DNA from 4 places in the Arthrobacter arabinosi genome. Region 4 is predicted to be linked to each of the others. Evidence: riboswitches for the same ligand, from Rfam matches in the RefSeq annotation. Region 4 holds a riboswitch; each other region holds the start of a gene.

Region 1 (4,155 bases), 440 kb from region 4:
CACGGGAAGTAGAGCCGGTCCGAATCCACGGCGGCGATGAAGAACTCCGACGTCGCCGCCCCGAGGACGTCCTCGAGGCTCCCCCGCCCGCGCGCCGCGTCGTGGCTCATGAGCGCCTCCGTGAGGATCACGTAGCTGTTGGCGTCGAAGCGGTCCACGAGCTTGTCGGCCTGGTGGTCCAGGTAGCTCTCCACCCGGTAGCGGCCCCGGTCGGCGGGCAGGACGGCCCCGAGGGGCTGCTCGGCGTCCTGCTCCGCGCGACCGAAGCGGCCTTCGAGTTCCTGCTCCGCCCGGTAGGTGATGTGCGCGATCCGCCGGGCGACGCCGAGGCCCGCATCCGGATGCGGGCCGTCGTAGTAGTCGCCGCCACGGTAGGCGGGGTCGAGGCGGATGGCCTGCAGCTGCGCCTGGGCGAACGCTATCTGTTCGGCCGAACTGGCGGCAGTGCAGGCGATGACGGCGCACCTCTCCACACGCTGCGGGAACATCAGGGCCCACTCGAGGGCCCGGGCGCCGCCCATGGACCCGCCGAGCACGGAGTGCCAGCGATCGATGCCGAGCTGGTCGGCGAGGAGGCTCTCCGCGCGCACCGCGTCGCGGATGGTGACGAAGGGGAACCGTGCGCCCCACGGTCCGCCGTCGGGCGCGGGGCTGGCCGGCCCCGTCGAGCCGTAGCAGCCTCCCAGCATGTTGACGGACACCACGAAGTAGCGATCGGTGTCCACCGTGCGGCCGGGGCCCACGAGCGAGTCCCACCAGCCCTCCTCCTCCGAGGCGCCGCGGGCCACGTGCGAGCTGCCGGTCAGGGCATGCTGCACGAGGACGGCGTTGGAGCGCTCCCGGTCCAGCCGGCCCCAGGTCTCGAAGGCCAGCTGGACGTCGGGCAGCTCACCCCCGGTCTCGAGGACCAGCGGGCCGATGGACGCGAAGCGGAGCAGCCCGTCCCCGCACGGGGGCGCGTCGCCGAGCCAGGAGGGCAGCGGAGCAGGAGGGTACGTGGTCACGAACGGTCAGGCTCCCTTGGCGGCGCGGAACCCCGCGTCGAGGTCGGCGAGGATGTCGGTGATGTTCTCGAGCCCCACGGACAGCCGCACCAGGCCGGGGCGCACCCCCGCGGTGAGCTGCGCCTCCGCCCCGAGCTGGCTGTGCGTCGTCGATGCCGGGTGGATGACCAGCGAGCGGACGTCGCCCACGTTCGCGACATGCGAGTGGAGCTCGAGCCCGTCGACGAAGCGCTTGCCGGCGTCCAGTCCCCCGGCGATGTCGAAGCTCACGATCGCCCCCGTGCCGATCGGCCCGTACTTCTTCCCGCGCTCGTACCAGGGACTCGACGGGAGCCCCGCGTAGGTGACGCGCTCGACGTCGTCGTGCCCCTCCAGCCACTCCGCGACCGCCTGAGCGTTCCGGACGTGGCGTTCGAGGCGCAGGCTGAGGGTCTCCAGTCCCTGCGCGATCAGGAAGGCGTTGAACGGGGAGACGGCGGAACCGAGGTCGCGCAGCAGCTGGACCCGTGCCTTGAGGATGTAGGCGAGGTTCGCGCCGAGCGCACTGCCGACCCCGAGATCGCGCGCGTACACGAGCCCGTGGTAGCTCTCGTCCGGCGTGTTGAAACCGGGGAACCGGTCCGGGTACCGCGCGAAGTCGAAGTTACCCGAGTCCACGATGACTCCGGCGATGGCGTTGCCATGCCCTCCGAGGTACTTGGTCGCCGAGTGCACCACGATGTCGGCACCCCATTCGATGGGACGGATCAGGTACGGCGTGGAGAGCGTGTTGTCGACGATCAGGGGGATGCCGTGCTCGTGGGCGACGCCGCTGACGGCTTCGAGGTCGAGGACGTCCTGCCGCGGATTGGAGACCACCTCGCCGAAGAACAGCTTGGTGTTCGGCCGGACCGCGGCCCGCCACTGCTCGAGGTCGTCCGGGTCCTCGACGAACGTGGTCTCGATCCCGAACTTCTTCAGCGTGTGCTTGAAGAGGTTGTAGGTGCCGCCGTAGAGACTGGGGCTGGCCACGATGTGGTCCCCCGCCTCCGCGATGTTCAGCACCGCGAACGTCTCCGCGGCCTGGCCGGACGCCAGCAGCAGGGCGCCGACGCCGCCTTCGAGGCTCGCGATGCGGGTCTCCACCGCCTCCTGGGTCGGGTTCCCGATCCGCGTGTAGATGGGGGCGAGTTCCGTGAGGGCGAACCGGTTCGCGGCACTCTCCGCGCTCGGGAAGACGAACGACGACGTCTGGTAGATGGGGAGCGCACGCGCCCCCGTCGCCGCGTCCGGCACCTGGCCGGCGTGGATCTGACGTGTTTCGAAGGACCAATCGTTGGACATGGTGTTCCCTCTGATCAGGGGCTCCGCCTGCCCGGCTCCGGCGGGTGCATGCCGCACCGGGAGACCGGACCCCGCAGGAGCCCGCGCTTGAACGGCGCCGATGGGACGCCGGACCTGGTCCTCACCCGGGGCACCCCACCGCGGTTGGAGGGTTGCCGGCCAGCAAGCCGGGGCTGTGTGCTGGCACTCATGACCTGCACTCATGAAAGCGGATCGGGGCGGATCCGGCAAGCGTATGACCCTCCGTTAAGCCGCCTGCGGGCGCGTCACCCGTGCACGGGGAGTCCGCTCCTGATCGGCTGTCCGAGCCCCTCGCCCGGGGTAAGGCAAGCCTTAGTCGAGACACAGATCACTTAGTGCCAAGATAGCCGCATGCGCCTGGACCATGTATCTTATGCCTGCGAATCTGACGGACTTGCCGCGACGGCCGATCGAATCTCGGCCAGGCTCGGCGTCGAGCCGGTGAAGGGTGGTGTGCACCCCCGCTTCGGCACCCGGAACATGATCTTCCCCCTGGTCAACGGCCAGTACCTGGAGGTCGTGGAGGTCCTGAACCACCCGGCGTCGGACAAGGCGCCGTTCGGCCAGGCGGTCCGCGCCCGCTCGGAAGCGGGCGGGGGCTGGATGGGCTGGTGCGTCGCCGTCGACGATCTCGCACCGTTCGAGGAGCGCCTCGGACGCAGCGCCGTGCCCGGCAACCGCAAGTTCCCGGACGGCCAGGAACTCACCTGGCAGCAGATCGGCATCAAGGGCCTCATCGCCGACCCGCAGGTCCCCTACCTGCTCCGCTGGGACGACGGCACGGAGGACCTCCACCCGTCGAAGGCCCGCCCCGCGTCGGTGAAGCTGGACTGCCTAACCATCGCCGGCTCGTCGGAGCGTGTCACCCGCTGGCTCGGCACGGACGTCGAGAAGACCCTCGACGGCGTGCAGGTCCAGTGGATCGCCCCGAACGGGACGCCCGGCGTCATGTCGGTGACGTTCGAGACGCAGAACGGGCGCGTGGAGATCTAGCCGGTCACGCGCCGATCCCCAGGGCCGGCCCGAACAGCGCGAACCCGACGAACCCGGTGATGTCGAGGAGCGCATGGGCGACCACGAGGGGCATGACGCGCCGCGTCCGGGTGTAGAACCACGCGAACAGCACGCCCATCAGGACGTTCCCGATGAACGGGCCGAACCCCTGGTAGAGGTGGTAGCTGCCGCGGATGAGGGAGCTCGTGACGATGATCGCCGGTGTGGACCAGCCGAGCTCCCGCAGGCGGATGAACAGGTAGCCCACGACGATGACCTCCTCGAGCACCGCGTGCCGGAGCGCGGAGAGGACGAGCACCGGGATCGTCCACCAGTAGTCGTCGAGCGCGGCCGGCACGATCGCCGTCGTGATCCCGAGCGCGCGGCCCCCCGCATACACCCCGAGCGTGCCGACGGCGATGATCGCGGCGAGGCCCACTCCGAAGCCGACGGTGCGCAGCGGCTGCTCGACGGTGAGACCCAGGCGCCGGACACCCGAGACGCCGGAGCCGCCGAGCAGGAACAGGACGAGCGCCACGGGCACCAGCGCGAAGAGGATGTCGAGCAGCTGATAGGCGAGGTCGAAGTACTCGCGCTCGTTCAGCACCGGGTTCAGGGTGGTGGTCTGGCCGGCGAGCGGCCCGCGCGTGAGCTTGTCCGCCAGGCTCACGGCGGCGTACACGCCCGACTGCCCGAGCGAGAGCCCGAAGACGATCAGCAGTTCGGCGGTGATCCGCCGTCCCGGGATGGAACCCGCGGGGCCGTCCGCTGCGGGCGGGGCGGTGGAGGACGAGGATTCGGCAGTCATGACGCC
Region 2 (4,155 bases), on a different contig from region 4:
CGGTTCGACCCGTTCATGCCGCTGCTGATGACCTGGCCGCCGCCGGCGTAGATCGCAACGTGGCCGCCGGTGATGACGATGTCGCCGGGGGCGGGAGTCGTCACGGTGGAGCCGAACTGGAAGAACTGCGAGGGGCCGAGGTCGCCCACGGAGATCCCTGCGGCGCGCAGTGCGGTCTCGACCAGGACGGTGCAGTCCTGGATGGCACCGGCGGCGAGCTGGGACTGGGCGGACGCCAGCAGGATGCCGCCGACGCCGCTGGAGGAGGCTGCGACCGGCGTGATCTTCGCCGAGGCCAGGTACACGCCCGACCCCGGAGCCGTGGACACGGCCGGAGCGGGGGCGATGGCGGCGGCCTGCTGGACCGGAGCGGCAGGAGCCACGAGGGCCGCGGGAGCAGCAGCGGGTGCGGGCTGGGGCGCGGCGGCAGGGGCTGCCACGGGCACGGACACCGTCCGGGCGGGGGCCACGGCGGCACCGGCCGCCGGGAGGGTGATGGTGTCACCCGGGAAGATGATCGATGCGACGGACAGACCGTTCGCGGTGAGGACCGCGGTCAGGTCCGCGCCGTATCGTGCCGAGATGGCACCGAGGGTGTCGCCGGCGACGACGGTGTGCGTCGTCGGGGCAGCGGCGGGGCTCACAGCAGCTGCGGGGGCAGCCGGTACGGCGGGTGCCGCGGCAGCAACTGCGACGGCAGGGGCCGTCGTCGTGCCCTGTGCGGAGTACTCACCGGCGTTGGCGGTGCCGACGGCGGTGAGCGCGAGGCCGGAGGTGACGGCGGCGATCGCGACCGGACGGCCCACTGTGGTGGCGTGGGCCTTGGCGGCGCGGGACAGGCCCTGCAGCGCGAGGTTGCCGTCGACGTCGGCCCGGTGGCGCGCTGAAGTGATGTTTCGTGACACGGTTGTATACCTCTCCCATGCCTGCGGGGTGAGCTGTCGGGTTCGGATGGGAGTCACCCGGCCACACGCATCACGGTAGGTGCTGCGGTGCGACTTAACCCCGAGGGCGCCTGCAGGTGGTCCTGCGCGCCCGGTGGAACTGGTGGTTCCCCCGTCCCTGCCTTCGTGGTTGCGAACGAGTCCCGGACGACGGCAGGGCTCGGCAATCCGTCCAGGAGCGCCCCACGGTCGCGGAGGCACGTGCCGACCCTACCCAGCGCACCTCCGGTTTGTCACATTTGAGTAACGGGAGGTAGGGTGCCCCTCATCCGCGCAGGGCCCGCCAGCGACGGACGGCGAGGAACGACCCTGCCGCGCTGAGCGCGAGCAGCACGGACTGCTGGACGTAGTACCCCTGCGTGACCGCCGATTCCTGGTCACTCACGGCCACGAGGACGCTGCTCGCAAGGGCGAGCGTCAGCGCGATCCCGACGTACCCGAGCGTCTGCCACAGCCTCCGCTCCTGCACCCGGCTCGCCGATCTCCATTCCTCCATCCCCCCAGCCTAGGTGCCGCGCGCCGTGTGTGCCGTCGGACGCGAGGCGCTGGACCGCAACCCCGGCTGCACACGACGACATACGGTTTGGTTCTGCAACCGCGCAGGTGTCAGACTCGACCCGACCATCCCGAGCGGCCGAGAGATCTGGCTCAGCGACGCCGCAGCAACCCTGGCCTCCGCATACCCGCGGCGGCATGAGGGTGCTACTGCCAGACCGATGGAGGAACCATGAGCGCACCCACAGCCGCCTCCGGCACCGACGTCGCCCCCGCAGCTTCCGCAGCTTCCGACTCCAGCAAGGCAGGTATCTGATGGCAGAACGTTCCTTCGGTTTCCGCACGCGTGCACTCCACGCGGGCGGCACTCCCGACGCCACCCACGGGGCCCGGGCCGTCCCCATCTACCAGACGACGTCGTTCGTGTTCAAGGACACCAACGACGCCGCGAACCTCTTCGCCCTGCAGAAGTACGGCAACATCTACTCGAGGATCGGCAACCCGACGGTCGCCGCGTTCGAGGAGCGCATCAGTTCCCTGGAGGGTGGGATCGGGGCGGTCGCGACGGCGTCGGGCATGAGCGCGGAGTTCATCACCTTCGCGGCGCTCTGCCAGGCCGGGGACCACATCGTCGCCGCGTCCCAGTTGTACGGGGGCACCGTCACGCAGCTCGACGTCACGCTGCGCCGGTTCGGCATCGAGACCACCTTCGTCCCGGGGACGGACCCCGCGGACTACGCGGCCGCCATCCGGGACAACACCAAGGCGGTCTACGCCGAGGTGATCGCGAACCCCTCCGGTGAGATCGCCGACCTCGCCGGCCTCGCGAAGGTCGCCCACGACGCCGGTATCCCGTTCATCGTCGACTCGACGCTCAGCACCCCCTACCTGGTGCGCCCCATCGAGCACGGCGCGGATATCGTCATCCATTCGGCCACCAAGTTCATCGGCGGGCACGGCACCACCCTCGGCGGCGTGATCGTGGAGAGCGGCCGCTTCGACTGGGGCAACGGGAAGTTCCCCATGATGACCGAACCCGTGCCCTCCTACGGCAACATCCAGTGGTGGGCGAACTTCGGGGAGTACGGGTTCCTGACGAAGCTGCGGACCGAACAGCTCCGCGACATCGGGCCGTCGCTCTCGCCGATGTCCGCCTTCCAGCTCCTGCAGGGTGTGGAGACCCTCGCGCAGCGCCTGGACGAGCACCTCGGGAACGCCCTCGCCGTCGCGGAGTGGCTGCAGGCCGATCCGCGGATCGAGTACGTCAACTACGCCGGGCTCCCCACCCATCCGCATCACGAGCGGGCGAGGACCTACCTGCCGCTGGGCCCCGGATCGGTGTTCAGCTTCGGCATCAGGGGTGGCCGCAAGGCGGGCCAGAAGTTCATCGAGTCGCTGCAGCTGGCATCACACCTCGCGAACGTGGGTGACTCGCGCACCCTCGTGATCCACCCGGGCTCGACGACGCACCAGCAGCTCTCGGCCGAGCAGCTCGCCGCGGCGGGCGTGCCCGAGGACCTCGTGCGCATCTCCGTGGGCCTGGAGGACCTGGACGACATCCTCTGGGACCTGGACCAGGCCCTGGACGCTGCGGTGAACTCCTCGGACGCCGAGTTCGAGGACCTGCCGCAGGAAGCGGCCGGGGAGAACGACGACGACGCATCGGCAACGCGTGCAGTGGGAGTGGGAGCATGAGCGCCGGCAGCACGACACCGGAACGGACCTGGGAGGGGCCGTCGGCGCCCCAACGGCTGGCCCTGCTGAGGAATGCGCGGTCGGTCGCGATCGTCGGCGCCTCGGACAAGCCCTCGCGCGCGTCCTATTTCGTCGCGACGTACCTGCAGTCCTCCTCCCCCTACCGCCTATACTTCGTCAACCCGGTGGCCAGGGAGATCCTCGGCCGGCCGGCCTACGCGTCGCTGAGGGACCTGCCGGAGGTACCCGACGTCGTCGACGTGTTCCGCAGGCACGACGACCTGCCGTCGGTGCTGCAGGAGACGCTCGACGTCGGCGCGAAGACCCTCTGGCTGCAGCTGGGATCCTGGCACGAGGACGTCGCGCGTGAGGCCGAAGCCGCGGGCCTCGACGTGGTGATGGACCGGTGCATCAAGATCGAGCACGCACGATTCCACGGCGGGCTCAACCTGGCCGGGTTCAACACCGGGGTCATCTCCTCGAAGCGGCAGATCACGTCCTGACGGAGGTCCGTCACGGTCGGCGGCCCCGTGTCCGCGGGTTGTCCCGGAGCCGGCCACCCGGGGAAGGGAGTCTCCGCGGGTTGCCCGGCCGGGGGCTGCTCCGCGGACTGTCGACGTGCCCGGGGAGCCGGGCCCCGGGCGCAGGACCGCCGGGCGTCGAGCGCGCAGGAAGAAGGCCGCACCGGGGCCCGTCTGGGGGATGAGCCCCGGTGCGGCGCTCGCAGGGGGTGATCGACCGACGGCGGCGAGAAGTCACGCTCGTCCTGTCGTCTCCCGGATCCTGTCCCGACTGCCTACTTCAGGGCGTTCGAGGCACGCCGCTTGTTGAACACGTCGAACCCGACGGCCAGCAGGAGCACCATGCCCTTGATGAACTGCTGGACGTCGATCCCCACGCCGAGCAGGGACATGCCGTTGTTGAGGACACCCATGATGAGACCGCCGGTGATGGCACCGATCACGGTGCCCACGCCGCCCGTCACCGCCGCGCCGCCGATGAACGCCGCCGCGATGGCGTC
Region 3 (4,155 bases), on a different contig from region 4:
TGCCCACACGGAGCCGGTTGTCGATGAAGTTGACCAGGTGCGTGAGCGGGATGGTCAGGCACAGGTAGAGCACGCCGGCGGCGATGAGCGGTGACAGGTTGCCGGTGTTGCTCGCGGCGTCGTTACCCACCCGGAAGAGCTCGCGCTCACTGGCCACGAGGCCGATGAAGTAGATGAGCGAGGACTCCTTGATGAGCGAGATGAACTGGTTCACCAGGGCGGGCAGCACGCGCCGCACGCCCTGGGGGATCACGACGAGCTGCATCGAGGAGCTGTAGCTGAAGCCCAGGGCCCGCGACGCCTCCAGCTGGCCCTTCTCCACGCTCTGGATCCCCGAGCGGAAGATCTCGCCGATGTACGCGGAGGCGATCAGCGACAGGGCGAGGATGCCCAGCGGGTACGGGCTGGTGCTGCCCGTGACCTGCCGGAAGATCGGTCCGAGCCCGAGGCCGATGAGCAGGATGATCACGACGGCGGGCAGGCCCCGGAAGATGTCCGTGTAGATGCGCGCGATCCACCGCAGCACACGGTTGCGGGAGATCCCCATGACGGCGAGGATCATCCCGGCGATCGTGCCGATGATCCCCGACACCAGGGCGAGCATGAGCGTATTGGGCAGTCCGACGGTCAGGAGGTCCGGCAGGACCGCCGCCATCGCCTCCCAGTCGAAGAAGGTCTTCCCGAGCTGTTCGAGGGCATCCATGCAGGAACCGCTACTTTACTTCCACGGCTTTGCTGCCGGGCTTCCAGTCGGAGGGCATCTCGCGGTCCGGGTACCACTCCTTGGTCAGTTCGCTCCACGTGCCGTCGGCGATCACGGCGTCGAGGCCCGCGTTGAGGGCGTCGATGAGCGGCTGGTTGTCGCTGTTCACGGCGTACGCGGTGAAGTTCTCCGTGTTGATGATGGTCTCTGCGATCGTGGTGTCGTCGCCGTCCTTCACCTGTCCCGTGGCCTGCTGCGACGGGGCCACCCAGGCGTCCACCTGGCCGTTCTTCACGTTCGCGTAGACGGTGTTGTAGTCGGGGAAGCGCACGGGCTCGAGGCCGAGGGTGTTGGAGACGTAGTCGTCCTGCACGGTGCCCTGGACGACGCCGATGCGGGTGCCCTCCGAGAGGGAGTCGAAGCCCGTGACCGAGGAGCCGTTCTTCGTGACGACGGCCATGTAGCCGAAGTCGTAGCCGTTGCTGAAGCCGACGTTCTCGCGGCGCTCGGCGGTGGTGGAGATCGAGGAGGATCCGACGTCGAACTGCTTGTTCTGCACCTGGGCGAGGAGCGCCGAGAAGTCCGTCGACGCGAATTCGACCTCGAGGCCCAGTTCGTCGCCGATGGCGCGGAGCAGCTCGTTGTCGTAGCCGGTGAAGACGCCGTCCTTGAGGAAGATGTTCGGCGGGGCGTCGGAGAGCGTGCCGACGCGCAGGGTGCCGTCGGAGATGAGGCCGAGCTTCGACGTGTCGATCTCGTCGACCGGGGTCGTGGAGTCGGTCGTGTACTGGTCGAGCGACTGCTGGTCGCTTCCGGCCAGCGCGTCGGTGGTCTCGGCGGGCTCGCTGCTGCCGCTGCCGCAGGAGACGGTCAGGGCGAGGAGGGGGACGGCGAGGGCCGCGAGGGCCTTGCGGGAGAGGTTCATGGTGTCCTTCGGGAATGCTGGCCCCGGGTGGGGGCGCGGGAACGGGTGGTGCCGGGGACCGGATCACGGCGAGGAGGATGCTGGGCTGCTGGGTGACACGCTCACTGTTCTGGGCTGTGCGCAGGCGCGGTCGCCGTCACCGGGAGGGTTCGGGGGCCGCACGACGCCGTACTTGCCAACCGGGGGACTTGTCCCGGCGGCCGAATCTTCACCTGGAGCACCCCACTACGGGAGAGGGTTGCTGTCCAGCCGGCCAGGGCCGAGGGCTGGAACTCTTGATTGCAGGCAAAACGCTAGGGCAGCACGGAGCGCCGGGTCAAAACGAGAAGGGCCGAAATGCGACACGTGACGTAGCACAGGGGCGTTCGAGGGCCCTTGTGTGGCGGAGATTACACGAAACGGTCCACGAGGTCCGTGAGTTCCGCGGTCAGGGCGCTCGAGGTGCGGAGTTCCTGGCCGTCCAGGGAGAGCACCGGCGCGAGGAGCCGGATGCTCGAGATCAGCCATACGGCGTCGGCGTCGAGCAGGTGGTGCGGTTCCAGCGGCCCGTAGCCGAGCTCCCACCCCTGCTCCTTCGCGGCGGCGAACAACGCGCTCTGGGAGGTGCCCGGAAGGATGCCGCTCTCGAGCTGCGGCGTGAGGAGGGTCTTCCGGCCGTCGCGGTCGTGGGCGAGGAGCACCGTCGACGTCGGGCCCTCCAGGACCTTGCCGTCGGAGGAGGTGAAGATGACGTCGTCGGCGCCGTGCGCCTTCGCGTATCGGACGGCGGCCATGTTGACGGCGTAGGAGAGGGTTTTGGCGCCCATCAGCAGCCACGGCGCGCGCTGGGCGACGGTGCTGTCGTAGCCGCGCTCGAGGAAGAGGACCTTCAGGCCCGTCTCGCGCTGCCGGAGGGTGGCGTCCGGGACGCGCGACACCTGCACCCAGGCCGTGGCCCGCCCGGCGCCCTCGACACCGCGCGTGGCGATCAGCTTCACGACGGCGTGTCCCTGGTCCGGTTCCGCCGCCGCGAACTCGCGCAGGCCCGTGCGGATCGCGCGGCTCCAGGCGTCGGCGGCCGGCACGGTGAGATCCAGGGCGGCGGCCGACGACGCCAGGCGGGCCAGATGCGCCTGCTCCTTGCGGGGGGAGCCGTCGACGGCGAGCAGGGACTCGAAGATGCCGTCCCCGCGGGTGGCGCCGAGATCGGTGGCCATCAGCTGCGGCCGCGACGCGTCGACGACCTCGCCGTCGTCGTGGGCCGGGTCCAGGAACACGAGAACTGTCATGGGCCACAGCGTATCCGCTCGGCACCGACCGGGGAGGCGGAGACAGGAAGGCCGGGCCGCAGGGATGCGGCCCGGCCCAGGGTCGGGATCGGTTACTTCCGATCGTTGTCCTGTGCATGATCCTTGGCCGTGTCGGCCATTCCACCACTGTCCGCCATACAGTCCTCTTCCAGCCGAACCGGTCCGCGGTCCGCCGTGGGCTGCCGCAGTCTGACCCGTTCATCGTCCACCCGACGGGAGGGCCCCGGTACCGGCAGGATCCGCTTGACATCCGCCCTCGGGGAGGATCGGCCCCGGACGCGTGTCCCGTGCAGGGTCATCGGGGAGAGGCAGTCATGGTCCGCCCCCACCGCCCACCAGCCCTGCGGCCGGTCATCGGTGCCGTCCCGGCGCCGCGGCCGGGGCATCGGAGGGGAAGTCGGACCCCAGGGCGGACAGGACACCGCGCGCCTTCGTCCGCACCTCGGCCCATTCCTCGTTCGGGTCCGAGTCGGCGGTGATCGCCCCGCCGACGCCCAGCGTGAGGCGCGTGGCGTCGCCGTCGTCCGCCAGCACGAGCGTGCGGATGACGACGGCGAGATCCGTGGCGCCGGTCAGGCTGAAGTACCCGGCGGCGCCCGAGTAGGGGCCGCGAGGACCCTGCTCCAGGCGGTCCAGGATGCCCATGGTGCTGATCTTCGGCGCACCCGTCATGGAGCCGGCCGGGAAGGCGGATGCGACCACCCCGGCGCGCGCAGTGCCGGGGCGCAGGCGGGCGTCGATGCTGCTCACCATCTGGTGGACGGTGGCGTAGGACTCGATGTCGCACAGCCGGCTCACGGTGACCGAGCCCGGGACCGCGTGGTGCGAGAGGTCGTTGCGGAGCAGGTCGACGATCATGATGTTCTCCGCGCGGTCCTTCGCCGAGCCCCGGAGGTCCTCGAGCAGGGCGGCGTCCTCCGCCGGGTCCGCGGACCGCCCGCGCGTGCCCTTGATCGGTTCGGCCCGCATGCGGCCGTCCTGCGTGAGCCTGAGGAAGCGTTCGGGGGAGGTGCTGGCGACCGCGAAGCCCGGGAAGCGGAGGTAGTGCGCGAAGGGCGCCGGGCTCGCGGCGCGCAGGCGGAGGTAGGTCGCCAGCGGATCGAGGCGCTCGACCCGCGACGAGAGCGACGTCGTCAGGCAGACCTCGTAGGTGTTGCCGTCGGCGATCTCGGCCTGCGCGCGCCGGGTCTTCCCGAGGTACTCCTCGCGGGAATCCCGGGCGGTGAAGCGGGGCGCCG
Region 4 (4,155 bases):
GAGATAGGAGAGGTACTGGACGGGGACGGGCTGGTCGAGCCCGTACTCGGCGCGGACCGCCGCGACCGTGTCCGCGGACGGCGAGGAGCCCGCACCGCCGAGGATCGCCGTGATCGGATCGCCCGGAGTCAGGCGCAGGACGAAGAACGTGAGGGTCACCGCCGCCCAGAGGACGAACAGGCTACCGGCCGCCCGCCTCGCGATGACCTTTCCGGCGGTACCGGCGGTCGCCGTCGTGCGGGGTGCTGCAGTGAGGGAATCGAGGGACTGGGTGCTCATTCGGAATCCACCGTCGTGACGTCGTAGAGGTAGGGGAGGGACAGGCTCGGCTCGAGGGCGAGGTTCCGGTAGCGGTCGCTCCGGAGTGCCACCTGGCTGGCCTGGTTGTAGAGGGGCAGCTGCAGGGCGTTGTCGCTCACGATCTGCTGCGCCCGGTAGTACAGGTCCGCGCGTTGCGTGGGATCGTCCGTGGCGAGGGCGTCGTTGAGGATGCCGTCCAGCTCCGGGTTGCGGAAGCCCGATCCGTTGGGTACGAAGCCCGCTGATTCCGTGTACTCGGAGGAGAACACGATCCGCAGGACGTCGGCCGTGTTGGTGTTCCAGTAGTCGGCACGGAGGTCGTAGTCGAAGGTGTTGCCGAGTTCGCTGACGGTCGCGCCGTCCCCGTTCTCGATGAGTACCTCGAACCCGGCCTTCTTCGCCGTCGCCTGGATCTGCGTGACGAGGGCCTGATGCGCGGCGGGCCACGCGCCGGGTGTGTAGGGGAAGTGGACGGTCAGGCGCTCGCCGTTCTTCACGCGGTAGCCTTCGTCGTCGCGCTCCGTCCAGCCGGCCTCGTCGAGCAGGCGCGAGGCCTCCTCCGGGTCGGGATCGTAGACGTGCTCGAAGTCGGGGGAGTAGAAGCCGGTGGCGGAGCTCAGCGGCCCGCCGGCCCGCGTCACGGTGCCGAAGTAGACGCTGGTGATGCCGGCGTCGACGTACGCGCTGCGCAGGAACGCCTTGCGGACGTCGATGTCGTCGAACGGTGCACGCGTCGTGTTGAGGATCAGGTTGGTCGGATTGCCCGGCCTGTCCTGCAGGATCAGCTCGACGTTCGGGTCCGCCCCGGCCTCGTCGACATGGACGGACGGCATGAGGTCCAGGGCATCGACCTGACCGGCCCGCAGGAGTCCGTAGCGCGTGGAGTCCTCCGGGACGATCCTCCATTCGATCTTCTCGATGTGCGCGGGACCCTCGTGCTGCGCGTACGGCGGGGCCGAGTTGTAGTCCTCGTTCCGGACCAGGCTGACCCTGGACTGGGGTACGTAGTCCACGATCCTGTAGGGTCCGGTCCCCACGGGAGCGTTGCAGTTCTCGGCCTGGGGGCGCTCGAGCGCCGCCGGTGATTCTATGCCGAGGAACGGCTGCGCGAGCACCTCGAGGAACGCCGCGTACGGGCGGTTGAGGGTGACGACGGCCGTGGTCTCGTCCACGACCTCCGTGCCCACGTACGGCGTGAGGTAGCCGCCGGCCGTCCCGGACTGCGTGTCGGGATCGATCATGTGGTCGAGGTTGGCCTTGACCGCCTCCGCGGTGAGCTTGGTGCCGTCGGTGAACCAGACGTCGTCGCGCATGGTGAAGGTGTAGGTGAGGCCGTCCTCGGAGACCGACCAGTCCGCGGCCAGCCATGGGTGGATGGCGCCCTCGCTGTCCTGGGAGACCAGTGAGTCGAGGTAGTTCGCCGCGATGGATGCCTGTGGCATGTCGCCGTTGACGTGGGGGTCCAGGCAGGAGATGTCCTTGCCCGTGGCGAACACGAAGGTGTCGTCCTCGCCGGCGGCCGCTGACCCCCCGCAGCCGCTCGTGGTGAGGACCAGTCCCGCCGCCGCGGCGAGCAGGGCGATGCTGCGGGGTGCGGAGGGGTGGGGTGCAGGCGGGCGGGGGGATCGGCGGGTGGGCCGGGGAGTGGCGGTGCTGGGACTTGCTGTTCTCACGCGGTGCTCCTGAATCATCGCCCGATGGAGGGCTGATACAGGTCGCCGGCAGGCGCCCCGGGCATGCAGGAGCACGGAGGGACAGACCAACGAAAGCGAGTAGCTTCTCCATCGGTCCTGGCAGTAGCACCGTTCCCCGTTGCTACACGGGGAGGGTTGCTGCGGCGTCGTCGATCCAGGTCTCTCGGCCGCTCGGGATGGTTATGGGTCCAGCTAAGCGCACGGGACGGCGGGGACGCCAGAGGCCCCCGTCACAATCGGTCACGCAGCGTTACGGGAGGAGGCACAGGGCCACACCGCGCCGCCGTGATCCGCGCCAGAGCGCCGTCGAGCGGCTTACAGTCCGTCGGCCGCGTGGAAGGTGCGCAGCGCCTCGACGACGAGCCTGTGGTCCTCGAGCTGCGGAAGGCCGGAGACGGTCACGGTGGCAACGGGGCCGACGTCCTTGATGTACAGGGGGAACGAGCCGCCATGCGCTGCGTAGATCGTCGTGTCGAACAGGGGATCGTCCTCCACGCGCCCTCCGTTCCGCCGCCCGCGGAGGCCGACGAGCAGGGAGGGAACGAGATAGCGTTCGGCCGTGAGGCTCTTGGCGTCGAGCCAGTAGTCGTTGTCGGGCGTGGTGCCGTCGAGCGCGGCACGGAACAGGATGTGGTCCGGCCGCCGGATGCAGACCGCGATCGGCAGGTTGCGTCCTACCCCGAGCTGGACGAGCAACTGCCCCAGGGCGACGGCGTCGTCGTTCGTGAAGCGGGTGAACTGGAGTTCGGCGACTTCCCTCTCGACCGTCTCGATCAGCGCTTCGAGCGCCTCGGCAGACTGGTTGCTGCCGCCGTCGGGATCGAACGACTGGACGGCAGAAGGGAGGGCGTCATTGCTCATCTCCCTAATTTACGTGGTTCACGGGACGTGGCGGGTTTTTCCTCGGTCGGCGAGCAATTTTTCCGGGGATGCGGTGCGGGTACCACGTGTGCCAGTCACCCTGGTCGACGTCAGAGTCCGGGTGCGCAGGGACCCGTGCCGAGAAGCGCGAGACCGGCGAGATCGCCCTCCCCGAAGGAGAGCTGTCCGACGTTCTCCGCATACATCAGCTGACCGGGGTCATCCACATGATCGAGCCCGACGACGTGCGCGAGCTCATGCATGATCGTCGCCCGCAGGTACGCGCGCCCGTCCGGGTAACCGAGGGAGGTGGCCGCGTCGGTCGTGTCGAGCTGCACCTGCCCGCCCACGTACACCAGCGGTTGCCCGGGTGCCTGGGCGTAGTCGCTGCCGCCCAGCCCGGCGACGTCCCCGGCCAGGCCCGGGATCTCCGCCTCACTGGTCCAGGTGAAGAGCACCGGCACCCACGCCTTCCCGTACAGCTCCGGCTGGTAGAGGTCGCGCTCCTCGCTGGGCGCCTCCGTCGTCGTGCCGTCGTCGACGAACCGCAGGCCCGTGGCGGCCGACACCGCCGCCACGGCCTCCTGTACCAGCCCCTCCGACCCGATCGGGGCGTTGTCCGGCCGGACGACGTAGTGCACGGGCCGGCACGGATCGTAGGCCACCCATGGCTGGTCCTCGACGGGCGAGTCCATCAGCGTGAACGCCGTCGACGCCGGTGCGGGTGGGGGCGTCCCCAGCGGAATGTCGCTGGCCTCGACTCCGCGCGGCGGGACGTCGGCGCCCGGCACGTAGGGCAGCGCGACCGGCAGGACGAAGCGGTCGAACAGCGGCGGCGTCGCGTACAGGGCTGCGATCAGGAGCAGGGCGGCCACCGTGCCGAAGCGCCGCTTCCGGCGCCTTCGACCGGGCGACGAGTGCTTCCGGGGCGGCCCGTACACCGGTGCGGCCCGCCAGGGTGGGGGGGCGGACGGCGTGCCGAGGGCGTCGTCGAGCGACCACTGCGGGATCCTGCCCGACGGCGACCGCCGGACGGCCTCCAGCCGTGCGTCGCGGCCCTCGTGGTACCACTCACGATCCATTGCCCCCATGCGCCCCGCGCTTCCCCCCGCCGACTGATGTCCGTCCCATCCTGCTGTGCTGTTGCCGCAGGATGGGGGGCGTGTCGCGAGTCCTTGGGGAAACCTGAGGGAAGACTGGGCTCGGCACGGTGCTGCAGCCGCGGCGTCGTGCCTGCCGTCGCGGGGCCAACGGCGCAACAGACGGCGTGTCGCAGGTCGACACGCGCTCCGACACGTCG

The links. Region 4 has a riboswitch for S-adenosylmethionine ahead of ACX80P_RS07000 (ABC transporter substrate-binding protein). Riboswitches for the same ligand answer to the same signal wherever they lie in the genome.
Region 1: linked by a shared signal. The riboswitch ahead of ACX80P_RS05055 (bifunctional o-acetylhomoserine/o-acetylserine sulfhydrylase) and the one ahead of ACX80P_RS07000 (ABC transporter substrate-binding protein) in region 4 are both predicted to bind S-adenosylmethionine.
Region 2: linked by a shared signal. The riboswitch ahead of ACX80P_RS13745 (O-acetylhomoserine aminocarboxypropyltransferase/cysteine synthase family protein) and the one ahead of ACX80P_RS07000 (ABC transporter substrate-binding protein) in region 4 are both predicted to bind S-adenosylmethionine.
Region 3: linked by a shared signal. The riboswitch ahead of ACX80P_RS10185 (ABC transporter substrate-binding protein) and the one ahead of ACX80P_RS07000 (ABC transporter substrate-binding protein) in region 4 are both predicted to bind S-adenosylmethionine.

Annotation. Positions count from the first base shown of each region.
Region 1 covers NZ_JBTNDF010000002.1:170,779-174,933, forward strand. The annotation lists gene metX (homoserine O-acetyltransferase MetX) at 1-1,004, opposite strand, end outside; gene ACX80P_RS05055 (bifunctional o-acetylhomoserine/o-acetylserine sulfhydrylase) at 1,011-2,327, opposite strand; SAM riboswitch class IV at 2,406-2,522, opposite strand; gene ACX80P_RS05060 (VOC family protein) at 2,700-3,341, shown strand; gene ACX80P_RS05065 (CPBP family intramembrane glutamic endopeptidase) at 3,346-4,149, opposite strand.
Region 2 covers NZ_JBTNDF010000005.1:163,016-167,170, forward strand. The annotation lists gene ACX80P_RS13735 (LysM peptidoglycan-binding domain-containing protein) at 1-905, opposite strand, end outside; cyclic di-AMP (ydaO/yuaA leader) riboswitch at 911-1,089, opposite strand; gene ACX80P_RS13740 (hypothetical protein) at 1,210-1,440, opposite strand; SAM riboswitch class I at 1,563-1,667, shown strand; gene ACX80P_RS13745 (O-acetylhomoserine aminocarboxypropyltransferase/cysteine synthase family protein) at 1,755-3,134, shown strand; gene ACX80P_RS13750 (CoA-binding protein) at 3,131-3,637, shown strand; gene mmsB (multiple monosaccharide ABC transporter permease) at 3,931-4,155, opposite strand, start outside.
Region 3 covers NZ_JBTNDF010000003.1:481,369-485,523, reverse strand. The annotation lists gene ACX80P_RS10190 (amino acid ABC transporter permease) at 1-703, opposite strand, end outside; gene ACX80P_RS10185 (ABC transporter substrate-binding protein) at 714-1,628, opposite strand; SAM riboswitch class IV at 1,792-1,909, opposite strand; gene ACX80P_RS10180 (aminodeoxychorismate lyase) at 2,018-2,896, opposite strand; gene pabB (aminodeoxychorismate synthase component I) at 3,269-4,155, opposite strand, start outside.
Region 4 covers NZ_JBTNDF010000002.1:607,165-611,319, reverse strand. The annotation lists gene ACX80P_RS07005 (ABC transporter permease) at 1-279, opposite strand, end outside; gene ACX80P_RS07000 (ABC transporter substrate-binding protein) at 276-1,973, opposite strand; SAM riboswitch class I at 2,079-2,177, opposite strand; gene ACX80P_RS06995 (heme-degrading domain-containing protein) at 2,310-2,855, opposite strand; gene ACX80P_RS06990 (matrixin family metalloprotease) at 2,966-3,937, opposite strand.